3 regions of the Actinomadura sp. 3N407 genome follow, and region 1 is predicted to be linked to each of the others. Evidence: riboswitches for the same ligand, from Rfam matches in the RefSeq annotation. Region 1 holds a riboswitch; each other region holds the start of a gene.

The links. A riboswitch is a leader RNA that binds a small molecule or an ion and turns the genes downstream of it on or off. The one in region 1 is predicted to bind cobalamin.
Region 2: linked by a shared signal. The riboswitch ahead of cobN (cobaltochelatase subunit CobN) and the one ahead of metE (5-methyltetrahydropteroyltriglutamate--homocysteine S-methyltransferase) in region 1 are both predicted to bind cobalamin.
Region 3: linked by a shared signal. The riboswitch ahead of ACTWPP_RS05205 (ribonucleoside-diphosphate reductase subunit alpha) and the one ahead of metE (5-methyltetrahydropteroyltriglutamate--homocysteine S-methyltransferase) in region 1 are both predicted to bind cobalamin.

Annotation. Positions count from the first base shown of each region.
Region 1 is NZ_JBQQBP010000009.1:231,845-236,117, reverse strand. It holds gene ACTWPP_RS23885 (hypothetical protein) at 1-263, opposite strand, end outside; gene ACTWPP_RS23880 (SDR family NAD(P)-dependent oxidoreductase) at 756-1,514, opposite strand; gene ACTWPP_RS23875 (histidine phosphatase family protein) at 1,590-2,276, shown strand; cobalamin riboswitch at 2,317-2,514, shown strand; gene metE (5-methyltetrahydropteroyltriglutamate--homocysteine S-methyltransferase) at 2,622-4,273, shown strand, end outside.
Region 2 is NZ_JBQQBP010000019.1:13,562-17,834, reverse strand. It holds gene cobN (cobaltochelatase subunit CobN) at 1-1,588, opposite strand, end outside; cobalamin riboswitch at 1,620-1,836, opposite strand; gene ACTWPP_RS35775 (precorrin-3B synthase) at 1,848-2,966, shown strand; gene ACTWPP_RS35770 (precorrin-8X methylmutase) at 2,963-3,583, shown strand; gene cobJ (precorrin-3B C(17)-methyltransferase) at 3,583-4,273, shown strand, end outside.
Region 3 is NZ_JBQQBP010000002.1:238,157-242,429, reverse strand. It holds gene ACTWPP_RS05215 (YcnI family copper-binding membrane protein) at 1-505, opposite strand, end outside; gene ACTWPP_RS05210 (hypothetical protein) at 583-1,212, opposite strand; cobalamin riboswitch at 1,319-1,539, shown strand; gene ACTWPP_RS05205 (ribonucleoside-diphosphate reductase subunit alpha) at 1,666-4,005, shown strand; gene ACTWPP_RS05200 (ribonucleotide-diphosphate reductase subunit beta) at 3,996-4,273, shown strand, end outside.

The DNA of each region.
Region 1 (4,273 bases):
TCGGTCCCGGTGACGAGCTCACGGAACAGGCGCACCGCCGTCGCGTACGCCTCCTCGGCTTCAGCCTGGTGCTCGGTCAGGCCAAGGTGGACGCCGCGGAGTTTCCAGGCGGTCGCGAGCTGGACCTGGTATCTCGCCGGCGCCTCAGCGGCCAGCGGCTCCAGCGCCTCCACCAGTTCCTTGGACGCCGCCAGCGCCTCGGATATCGAAGGCGGGTTCTCCGCACGCTCCTGCAGGGCCCTCAGGCGTTCCTCGTCCTGCACGGCACTCCCCTTGACGGAGTAATGAAGCCCATCCCGCCTTGCGATCGCGTCCCCTCTGGGGCCGAGCCGATCACATACTCGGGACGGATAAACCGATGTTATCCAGGCACGAAAACACGCATTGTCAACGCGGAGAAACCCTGGGTGCCATCCGACCGGTGCCACCTCCGATGACGTTGCGGCGGACGGCGGCCGCGGTCTGGCCGAACCCGGCCTTGAGTGCGCGACCGCGGTGCGAGATGACACGGCTTGACCTGGGGCCCATCGGCGTGACCCTGGATGTGCGCGAAGACGGCGGGCACCTCGACGACGCGGTCACGCTGGAGAAGCTCGGCTACTCGGCGATCTGGATCGCCGGCGGCCAGCTGGCGACTCTGGACCCGCTCAGGGACGTCGTCCGGGCGACCGAGACGATCCCGTCGGCAGCGCGATCATTCCCGCCTCGGGGCTACCCGCAGAACCTGCGCCGGATGGGCCCGTCCAGATGGACTGTCAGGCTTCCTCGGGGTCGCGGCCAACGGCGTGGCGGCCGCCGTCCACGGGGAGGACGGCGCCGTTGACGAAGCTCGCCTCGTCCGAGAGCAGGTAGGCGACGGCGGCGGCCACCTCGTCCGGGCGGCCTACTCTGCCGACCGGGTGGAGCAGGCGCATCTCGTTCTCGATGCGTGCGGCCTCGGCGGGGTCTTGGCGGCCGAGGAGGTTCTCGTAGCGTTCCGTCGTGATCGAGCCGAGCGCGACGGCGTTCGTCCGGATGCCGTGCGGGCCGTGGTCGACGGCCAGGGCGCGGGTGAGGGCCTCCGTCGCCGCCTTCGCCGTCGCGTACGGCAGGGAGCCGCGCACCGGGCGCTGCGCCTGGTGAGACGAGACGTTCACGATGGCGCCGCCCGTCCCCGCGTCCAGGAAGCGGCGGACGGCGGTCACGCAGCCGACCACGGCGGGGTTGAAGTTCAGCGCGATCAGGTTGAGAAGTTCGGTCGCGGACGGGTTCTCCACGTCGCGGAAGACGGCGGCGTTGTTGACCCAGCCCGTGAGCGTCCCCGCCTCTTGTGCCAGGTCGGCGGCCCGGTCCACAGTGCTCTGGTCGGCGGCGTTGCCCACGGCCGAAGTCACGTCCGGCCGGTCCTGCGTCCATTCGAGCGCCGCCGGGTCGAGTTCGATGACGACGACCTTGCCGCCGCCGGACAGCAGGCGTTCGACGATGGCGCGGCCGACGCCTCGCCCACCGCCTGTCACAACGTAGGACTTGTTCACGGCTCCCCTTCCCTCCGTGCGGCTCACCGATCCTTCCGTGTCGCCGCGCCTTTGTGTCAGTCTGTCAGCGTGATCATGGTGCGGCGGGTGTGGCTGATCCGGCACGGGCAGAGCGAGTCGAACGCCGGGTTGCCGACGAACGGGCCGGGGGCCTCCCCGCTGACCGCGTGTGGACGGGAGCAGGCGGCCAGTATGGCCGCGGCGTTCACCGAGCCGCCCGCCCTCATGGTCAGCTCGCCGTTCGTCCGTGCCCGTCAGACCGCTCAGCCGACCCGCGAGCGGTTCCCCGAGGTGCCGTACGAGGAGTGGCCCGTCCAGGAATTCACCTTTCTGGGCGAGTTGCATGCACTGCAGACCACGGGGATGCAGCGGCGGCCCTTCGCCGAGGATTACTGGGAACGCGTCGACCCCGATTACGTCAACGGTGGTGAAGGCGAGTCCTTCCGTGCGCTCATCACGCGGGCCCGCGCTTTCCTGGACCGCCTCGCCGACCGTCCCGAGGACGGCCTGATCGCGGTGTTCTCGCACGGCATCTTCATGAAGGCCGTGATGTGGTCGCTGCTCACCGGGGTCACCGATCCCGACGCGGCGGCGATGCGCGGCTTCCGCCGGTTCAGTGGCGCGTGCGACGTCCCCAACTGCACCGTCGTCGAGCTTTGGCGTCCGAGCGGGCAGCACGGGTTCCGCGTCGTCGGCGGCGGCACGACGCATCTCGCGAATGCGTCCACCGCCCAAGCCACTTCACCCGCGCACCTGGACTAGGTGTCCTGACCCGCGTGGGTAGACTCGGGTTCGCGGACGGTTCATCCGGGCCTGTGAGGGTTCGGGTGTCGTAAGAGGGAACCCGGTGCGAATCCGGGACTGCCCCGCAGCGGTGAGCGGGAACGACCGCCGTCATCACGCACTGGGTCACGCGGCCTGGGAAGCGACGGCCAGTAGGACGCCTCGGAAAGAGGCGGTGCCCGTGAGTCCGAAGACCTGCCTCCGCCCGCGCGCCGGCCGGCGCGCGGTGGTCTGCGGCCTCGCGGGAAGGTCTGCGGCGCGGTTCCGCGAGACCGTGCGCATGTCCTCCCCCGGGTCGCCCGTGGCACAGCGAGGGAAGCCGCCATGAACACGACGATCCTCGGATATCCCCGTATCGGGGCGCGCCGGGAGCTGAAGTTCGCCACCGAGGACTACTGGGCGGGACGCGCCGACGCCGACGCGCTCGCGAAGACCGGTGCCGAACTGCGCGCGACGGTCTGGAACGAGCTGCGCGACGCCGGCCTGGACGCCGTCCCGTCGAACACGTTCTCGTTCTACGACCAGGTCCTCGACACGAGTGTGCTGGTCGACGCCATCCCGGACCGGTACCGGCATCTGACCGGGTTCGACCGGTACTTCGCGATGGCGCGCGGCGTCCAGGACGTTCCGCCGCTTGAGATGACCAAGTGGTTCGACACGAACTACCACTACATCGTCCCGGAGCTGGGGCCCGACACCAGGTTCCGGCTGGCGGAGGGTGCCGGGGCCAAGCCGCTGGCCGAGTACCGGGAGGCCAAGGCGCTCGGCGTCGAGACGCGGCCGGTCCTCGTCGGGCCGCTCACCTACCTGCTGCTGGCCAAGCCCGCGGCGGGCGCGCCGGAGGGGTTCCGGCCGCTCGACCTGCTCGACGGGCTCGTCGACGTGTACGCCGAGGTGCTGGAGCGGCTGGCCGGGGCGGGGGCGGAGTGGGTGCAGCTGGACGAGCCCGCCCTGGTCGCGGACCGGAGCGAGGCGGAGATCGACGCGCTGGCGCGGGCGTACGCGCGGCTGGGGCGGCTGACCGGCAGGCCGCGCCTGATGGTCGCCACCTACTTCGGGACGATCGGGGCGGATGCGCTGCGCACCCTGGCCCGCAGCCGCGTCGAGGCGATCGGCCTGGACTTCGCCGCCGGGCCCGGGAACGTCGACGTCCTCGCCTCGGTCGGCGGGCTGCCGCGCAAGACGCTCGTGGCGGGCGTGGTGGACGGCCGCAACGTGTGGCGCGCCGACGAACGGCGGGCCAGGGCCACCTGCGCGTCGCTGCTCGGGCTCGTCGACCAGGTGGTGGTGGGCACGTCCTGCTCGCTGCTGCACGTCCCGATCGACCTGGACGCCGAGACGTCGCTGGACCCGGCCGTCCGGGGACGGCTCGCGTTCGCCCGGCAGAAGGTCGCCGAGGTCGTCGCGCTCGGCCGGGCTCTGCACGAGGACGTCCCGGCCCCGGCCGGCGCGGCGGCACCGGCCGCGGGAGTCGACCGGGCCGTCCGCGAACGGCTCGGGTCGATCGGCGACACGCGCCGCGGTGACCGCGCCGCCCGGTTCGCCGCCCAGCGGGACGCGCTGGGCCTGCCGGAACTGGCCACGACGACGATCGGCTCCTTCCCGCAGACCCCCGAGATCCGCCGGGCCCGCGCCGACCGCCGCGCCGGGCGCATCACCGGCGACGCCTACGAGCGGGCGATGAAGGACGAGATCGCCCGCGTCATCGCGCTCCAGGAGGACCTCGGGCTGGACGTCCTCGTGCACGGCGAACCCGAGCGCAACGACATGGTGCAGTACTTCGCCGAGCAGCTCGACGGGTACGCGGCGACCGAGCACGGGTGGGTGCAGTCGTACGGGTCCCGGTACGTCCGGCCGCCGATCCTGCACAGCGACGTCGCGCGTCCCCGGCCGATGACGGTGGAGTGGGCGACGTACGCGCAGTCGCTGACGAGCCGGCCGGTCAAGGGGATGCTGACCGGTCCGGTCACCATGCT
Region 2 (4,273 bases), on a different contig from region 1:
CTTTGCCGGGCAGCCACTCCAGGTTGCCGTGCTTGCCGACGTGCACGATCGCGTGCGCGCCGAACTCGTCCGAAAGCCACCGGTAGGCGGCCAGGTAGTGGTGGCTGGGCGGCAGGTCGGGGTCGTGGTAGATCGCGATCGGGTTCTGGCCGAAGCCGCGCGGCGGCTGCACCATGACGACGACGTTGCCGGCGCGGAGGGCGGCGAGCACGATGTCGCCGTCCTGGACGAACAGTTCACCGGGCGGCGGGCCCCAGTGCCGCTCCATCTCTTCGCGCAGGTCGTCGGGAAGCGTCCGGTACCAGCGCTCGTAGGACGCGGCGGAGATGCGGACGGGGTTGCCCGCGAGCTGCTCCTCGGTGAGCCAGTCCTCGTCCTGCCCGCCCGCCGCGATCAGCGCGTGGATCAGCGCGTCACCGTCCTGCCCCGCGACGCCGGGGAAGCTCTCCCCCAGGTCGTATCCGGCCTCCGCGAGCCGGGACAGCAGCCGGACGGTGCTCGCCGGGGTGTCCAGGCCGACGGCGTTGCCGACCCGGGAGTGCTTCGTCGGATACGCCGACAGCATCACCGCGAGGCGGCGGCCGGAGGGCGGCGTGTGCCGCAGGCGGCCGTGCCGGACGGCGATCCCCGCGACCCGCGCGGCCCGCTCCGGGTCGGCGGCGTAGACGGTGAGGCCGTCCTCGCCGGTCTCCTTGAACGAGAACGGGACGGTGATGATCCGCCCGTCGAACTCGGGGATCGCGACCTGCGAGGCGGCGTCCAGCGGCGAGAGCCCGTCGTCGCTCGCCTTCCAGTCCGCGCGTGCTGTGGTGAGGCAGAGGCCCTGCAGGATCGGGACGTCCAGCTCGGCGAGGGCGCCGACGTCCCACGCCTCGTCGTCGCCGCCGGCCCCGGCCGTCGCGGGCCGCGACCCGCCCGCCGCGAGGACGGTCACCACCAGCGCGTCGGCTTCGCGGAGCGTGTCGAGCAGCGCGGGCTCCGCCGTGCGCAGCGACGAGCAGAACACGGGGAGGGGCCGTCCGCCCGCGTCCACGATCGCGGCGCACAGCGCCTCGACGAACGCGGTGTTCCCGGCCATGTGGTGGGCGCGGTAGTAGAGCACACCGACGACGGGCCCCTCCACGGCGCGGAAGTCGCGCTCTGGCCGTCCCCACGTCGGGGTCGGGGCCGGCGGCGCGAACCCGCGGCCGGTCAGCAGCACCGTGTCCGACAGGAAGGCGTGCAGTTCGGCCAGGTTGCCGGGCCCGCCGTGCGCGAGGTAGGCGTGCGCGTCGGCGCACACGCCGCCGGTGACGCTCGACAGCTCCATCAGTTCGGCGTCGGGGGCCTGCTCACCTCCGACGACGACGACCGGGCGGGGACCCGCGAGCAGCGCGTCGAGGCCGTCCTCCCACGCGCGGCGCCCGCCGAGCAGCCGGACGATGACGAGGTCGGTGCCGTCGACCAGCGCCGGCAGGTCGTCCACGGCCAGCCGCGCGGGGTTGCCGAGCCGGTAGGCGGCGCCGGAGGCGCGGGCGCTCAGCAGGTCGGTGTCGGACGTCGACAGCAGCAGGACGGCCCGTTCCTGCCCGGACGTGTCAGCGGACACGATGGGTCCTCCCCCTGGGGTCCTCGCCCCGGTCGCGGGTGTTGCGACGGCAGGAGTGTCCTGGCTCCCGGATCAGTGCTCGCCCCGGCCTTCCCGTCCGCCATCAACGTGTGCGGACAGTGGCCTGAAGCGGGGTTCGCTCCCCGGTCACAGTGGCGGGACCGCGCCGGATTCACACCGGCTTCCTCCCATTGCCATCGCCTGGTGAGAACAGTACGGCAGCGCGGGCCGTCTGCAAACTGTGGTTAACATCCTCCTCGTGCCGAATGTCAACCGGGCGGGACGGCCGCGCGCCGACGCCTGCCCCGGAGCGCTGCAGACCCACGACGCCGCCGACGGCCCGCTGGCGCGGGTCCGCACACCGGGCGGAGCGGTGTCCGCCGCGCGCCTCGGCATGCTCGGAGCCGCCGCCCGCGACCTAGGCCGCGATGTGATCGAGCTGACCTCCCGCGGCAACCTCCAGCTACGCGGCGTCCACGACCCCGTACGTCTCGCGGCACGGCTGGCGGACGCCGGGCTGCTGCCCTCGCCGTCCCATGAGCGGGTGCGCAACATCGTCGCGTCCCCGCTGGGCGGGCGCGGGCCGCACGGCGCCCTCGCGACGGACCCGCTGGTCACGGCGCTCGACCGGGCGCTCTGCGGCATCCCCCGGCTGGCCGGGCTGCCGGGCCGGTTCCTGTTCGGGTTCGACGACGGCACCGGCGACGTCACCGCGCTGGACGCCGACGTCACGTTCGGCCCCACCGGTTTCCGGCTGGCCGGGACACGGCTCGACCTCGCGTCCGACGACGATCCGGCCGGGACGATGCTCGCGGCGGCGGAGGCGTTCCTCGACGTCCGGGGCGACGCCTGGCGGCTGGCGGAAGTGCCGGACGGGGTGCGGCTCGTCGCCGGACGGCTTGGGGGGACACCACGAGACGACCTGGCACGTCCGGCCCCCGTGGCCCCGTCTGCCGGGGTCATCGAGCAACGGGACGGGATGGTCGCGCTGGAGGTCGTGCCGCCACTCGGGCGGTTGTCCGGACGGCAGGTCGAAGCGCTCGCCGAGGCGGCCGGCGAGGTCCGGGTGACGCCGTGGCGGAGCGTCGTGCTACGCGACCTGGACCCGGACGAGGCGCGGGCGACCGCGGCGAGGCTCGCGGCGGCGGGCTTCGCGAACGACGCCGCGTCGCCCTGGGTCGGCGTGACGGCCTGCACGGGAAGCCCCGGCTGCGCGAAGTCGCGCGGCGACGTCAAGGGCGAGGCCAGCCGCTGGGTCGCCGGCCTGGACCGCGCCCCCGACACGCCCGTCCACTGGGCGGGATGCGAACGACGCTGCGGGACGCCCCGCGGCCCGGTCGTCCTGATGATGGCGGCACCACGGGAAGGACAGCAGTGATCGACTATGTCCGGGACGGCGCCGAGATCTACCGGCGGTCGTTCGCGACCATCCGCGCGGAGGCCGACCTGTCGGGCCTGCCCGACGATGTGGCGCGGGCCGCCGTCCGTATGATCCACGCCTGCGGGATGACCGACCTGGTGGACGACCTGGCGTGGTCGCCGGAGGTCGTGGAGCGGGCTCGGGCGGCGCTGCTGGGCGGTGCGCCGATCCTGTGCGACGCGCGGATGGTCGCGTCCGGGATCACGCGGGCGCGGCTGCCGGCCGGCAACGACGTCGTGTGCACGCTGGGCGAGCCGGGCGTGCCGGAGCTGGCGGCGCGGCTCGGCACCACGCGGAGCGCGGCGGCCGTGGACCTGTGGCGCGACCGGCTGGACGGGGCCGTGGTGGCGGTCGGCAACGCGCCGACCGCGCTGTTCCGGCTGCTCGAACTGGTCGACGACGGCGGGGGACGTCCGGCGGCGGTCTTCGGGATCCCGGTCGGGTTCATCGGCGCGGCCGAGTCCAAGGACGCTCTCACCGCGAGCGGCCTCGCCCACCTGACGGTGCGCGGGCGGCGCGGCGGCAGCGCGATGACGGCGGCGGCGGTCAACGCCATCGCCAGTGAGGCGGAGTGATGACCGGACGGCTGTACGGCGTGGGCGTCGGGCCCGGCGACCCCGAACTGGTCACGGTGAAGGCGGCACGGCTGATCGGCTCGGCGGACGTGGTCGCCTACCACTCCGCCCGCCACGGCCGCAGCATCGCCCGTTCCATCGCCGCGCCCCACCTGCGCGGCGGCCAGATCGAGGAGCCGCTGCTGTACCCGGTGACCACCGAGACGACCGGTCACCCGGGCGGCTACCGGGGCGCGCTGGAGGAGTTCTACGCCGACTGCGCCGCCCGGCTCGCCGAACACCTGGACGCGGGGCGGACCGTCGTCGTGCTGAGCGAGGGCGACCCGCTCTTCTACGGCTCGTACATGCACCTGCACAAACGGCTCGCACCGCACTACCCGACCGAGGTGGTCCCCGGCGTCACGTCGCTGAGCGCGGCGTCCGCCGCGGCGGGACGCCCGCTGGTGGAAGGGGAGGAGACCCTCACGGTGCTGCCCGGCACACTGCCCGGCGACGAGCTGACCGAGCGGCTGCGCGGCGCGGACGCGACGGCGGTGCTCAAGCTCGGGCGGACGTTCACCAAGGTCAGGCAGGCCTTCGAGGACGCCGGGCGGCTCGGCGACGCCTGGTACGTGGAGCGGGCCGCCACCGACCGGCAGCGGGTGGCGCCGCTCGCCGACGTCGACCCGGCGGACGTCCCGTACATGTCGC
Region 3 (4,273 bases), on a different contig from region 1:
CGGGCTCTTCCGCGCCCTCGGCCGGCGGCTCCTCCTCCCACTTGACGACCTCGCCGTTGGAGTACGTCTGGTCGGCCTTGAAGATCATCTGGTCGGTGTCGGTCGGCAGCCGCCCCATCGAGACGTCGAACTCCTCGAACCGGCCGGGCTCGATCTCCCCGCCCGACCAGGTGATCTTGGTGACGGCCTCGGTCAGCTCGCCGCCGTGCGTCTTGATCGGCTCCGGAAGCTTCGACTTCTCCACCTTCACCTTCCAGCCGGGGACCGGACGGACCGACACCGACGACAGAGGGTGCTCGGTCGGCAGGTGCACGACGACCTTCGTGGTGGACGCGTTGTCGCGCTCGTTCGGCACCCGGAACGCCACCTTGGCGTACGAGCCCTGCTCGGCGGTCTTCGGGTTGGCGGTGACGTGCGCGGACGCGGCCGTGGCCAGGCCCGCGACGGATATGGCGGCGAGGGACGCGATGGCCCCGACCCTGCGGGCATGCGGAACGACGGACATGACGGAACTCCGTTCGAGTCGTACGAGGAAGATCCGGAAACGCCGGGATCGGCGTCCGGTGACGTACGGCGCTCGCCTCAGATGCGGGCGAGCGCCCTCGAACGCGGCGGGGGACCCCGCCGGACGACCTGGTGCCGCAGCACACGGCCGATGGCCATGACGGCGGCCGCCGCCGGTACCGCGGGGGTACGCCGCGGAGGCGCCGCCGGTTCAACGGTCAGGAGGGCGACCAGGAGCCGGATCGGACGGTCCGCCGCGGCGGCGATCCGCCGGGCCAGCGACCACGCGGCCCGCTCGCCGCGTCTCAGCCACCACGCGGCGGCCAGTGCGGCCACGGTGTGCGCGAGCGTCATCGTCGTGCCGCCCGTGCCGTGCGCGGCCGACAGCATGACGTCCGGACCGGCCGGCATCGCCGCGTGCATGACCGCCGAGTGGTCGTAGACCGGCTCGGCGGCGGCCGTGAACAGGGCGTGCAGCGCGAACTGACCGCCGAGGAGGCCGCCGAGGATCGTCGCCAGCGAGCGTTCGTGGCCCGCCAGCATGAGCGTCACGCCCAGCACGGCGCAGAAGCCCGTCAGCGCCGCCCAGGCCGGGATCGTCGTCCCCGACGCCAGGACGTGCCCGGTGATCGCAAGCGCGACGCACACGGTGGCGAACACCACCGCGCGTGCGGTCCGGAACACCGGTTGCTGGGCATGCGGGGACATGGCACGACCATGGTCCCACCCGGGGTGCCGTGCTCGCAGCCGACCCCGTAATCCACTACGACACGCCCAATATCTTGGGGTTGCACAAAGATCCTCGACTACATGTAGGGTTCAATCCCGTGCTGGTTCGCCCCCGCCGTTTCGCGGCGGGGGCGACGCGAGAGGGAACCCGGTGCGATTCCGGGACTGCCCCGCAGCGGTGAGCGGGAACGACTGCCGTCATGAAGCACTGGGCCACGCGGCCTGGGAAGCGACGGCCAGTAGGACGCCTCGGAGAGAGAGGCGGCGCCCGCGAGTCCGAAGACCTGCCCGCACGGCGTCCGGGAAGCGTCCCGGACCAACACGTCCAGGCCTCGCGGGTGGGCCGGGGACGGAGCGCGGCGCGCCCTGGTGGGCGGCGGCTCGCGCCCCGTTCGCATGCCTCCGCGAGGCGGCTTGCGAGGGGAGAAGCACGTGACACAGGACCTGGCCGCGCCGCCGGTGCCGGCGCCGCCCGCCGAGATCGCCGCCGAAGCCGAGATCGCCGCCGAGGTCGAGGCGGCCTGCGACGGGGTACCGGGCGCCGAGGCGGGACGGGTGCTGGCCGCCGTCCGGGCCGCCGGCGGGATGGACGCGGCGGCGCTGCGGGACCTCGCGATCGGCGAGGCCGGCGCGCTGGTGCCCGCCGAACCCGGCTACTCCAGGGTCGCCGCGCGGCTGCTCGGCACCCGGATCCGGGACGAGGCGGCGGCCGCCGGTGTCCGGACGTTCGCCGAATCGGTCGCCGCCGCGCACCGGGAGGGTCTCCTGGCCGACGCCCCCGCCGCGTTCGCCGCCGCCAACGCCCCGGCGCTCAACGCCCTCGTCGACGAGTCGGCCGACGACCGCTTCGAGTACTTCGGGCTCCGCACCCTCTACGACCGGTACCTGCTGAGGCATCCGCGGACACGGCTCGTCCTCGAACGCCCCCAGCACTTCCTCCTGCGGGTCGCGTGCGGCCTCGCCGACACGGTGGACGACGCCGCCGAGCTGTACGGCCTGCTCAGCACGCTGTCGTACCTGCCCGGCTCGCCGACGCTGTTCAACTCCGCCGCCCGCCGCCCCCAGCTGTCGTCCTGCTTCCTGCTCGACTCGCCGCGCGACGAGCTGGAGTCGATCTACGAGCGGTACGGGCAGGTCGCGCGGCTCAGCAAGTACGCGGGCGGCATCGGGATCTCCTGGACGAAGGTCCGGTCGCGGGGCTCGCTGATCCGCGGCACCAACGGGCACTCCAACGGGATCGTCCCGTGGCTGCGCACGCTCGACTCGTCCGTCGCGGCCGTCAACCAGGGCGGGCGCCGCAAGGGTGCGGCGTGCGTGTACCTGGAGCCGTGGCACGCCGACGTCGAGGAGTTCCTGGAGCTGCGCGACAACACCGGCGAGGACGCGCGCCGCGCCCACAACCTCAACCTGGCCAACTGGATCCCGGACGAGTTCATGCGCCGCGTCGAGGACGACGCGACATGGTCGCTGTTCGACCCGAAGGAGGTCCCCGAGCTGGCCGACCTGTGGGGCGACGCGTTCGACGAGGCGTACCGGGCGGCCGAGAAGGAAGGGCGGTACGTCCGGCAGGTCCCGGCCCGCAAGCTGTACGGGCGCATGATGCGGACGCTCGCCGAGACGGGCAACGGCTGGATGACGTTCAAGGACGCCGCCAACCGCGCCTGCAACCAGACCGCCGAACCGGGCCAGACCGTCCACCTCTCCAACCTGTGCACGGAGATCCTTGAGGTGACGAGCGACGGTGAGGCGGCCGTGTGCAACCTCGGGTCGGTGAACCTGGCCGCGCACGTCGGCCCGTCCGGGATGGACTGGGAGCGGCTCCGCGCCACCGTCCGCACCGCCGTGCGGTTCCTGGACCGCACCATCGACCGCGGCTTCTACCCGACGCCCGAGGCGGAGGCCGCGAACAACAAATGGCGGCCGGTCGGCCTCGGCGTGATGGGCTTGGCCGACGTGTTCTTCACGCTCCGCCTGCCGTTCGACTCGCCGGAGGCCCGCGAGCTGTCCACGCGCATCTCCGAAGAGATCGCGCTGGCCGCCTACTACGCGTCCGCCGACCTGGCCGCCGCGCACGGACCGCTGCCCGCCTACGACCGGACGCGCACGGCCCGCGGTCAGCTCCACCTGGACCACTTCCCGGACGCGGCGCCGGCCCGTCCCGCCGAATGGGAGCGGCTGCGGGCGCGCGTCGCCGAGGTCGGGCTCCGCAACTCGCTGCTGATCGCGATCGCGCCGACCGCCACGATCGCGTCGATCGCGGGCTGCTACGAGTGCATCGAGCCGCAGGTGTCCAACCTGTTCAAGCGCGAGACGCTGTCCGGGGAGTTCCTGCAGATCAACGGATACCTGGTGGACGACCTGAAGTCGCTCGGGCTCTGGACGCCGCCGGTCCGCGAGGCGATCAAGAAGGCGAACGGCTCCGTCCAGGGCATCGCCGACCTCCCCGACGAGATGCGGACCCTCTACCGGACGGCCTGGGAACTGCCGCAGAAGGCGCTGATCGACCTCGCCGCCGCCCGCACCCCGTACATCGACCAGTCCCACTCGCTGAACCTGTTCATGGAGACGCCGACGATCGGCAAGCTCTCCTCGATGTACGCCTACGCGTGGCGGCGCGGCCTCAAGACCACCTACTACCTGCGCTCCCGCCCGGCCACCCGGATCGCGCAGACGACGGTCGCCCAGAGCACGGTCGCCCAGAAGACCGTCGCCCAGGAGACGGCCGCCGCCTGCTCCCTGGAGAACCCCGAGACCTGTGAGGCATGCCAGTGATGCTGCTCGATCCCGGCATGGACCTGACCCTGCGGCCCATGCGCTACCCCGACTTCTACGAGCGCTACCGCGCCGCGATCCGCAACACGTGGACGGTCGAGGAGGTCGACCTCGCGTCCGACCTCGTGGACCTCGCCCGTCTCACGCCCGCCGAGGTGCACCTCGTCAACCGCCTGGTGGCGTTCTTCGCCACCGGCGACTCGATCGTGGCGAACAACCTGGTGCTCAACCTCTACAAGCACGTGAACGCCCCGGAGGCCAGGCTCTA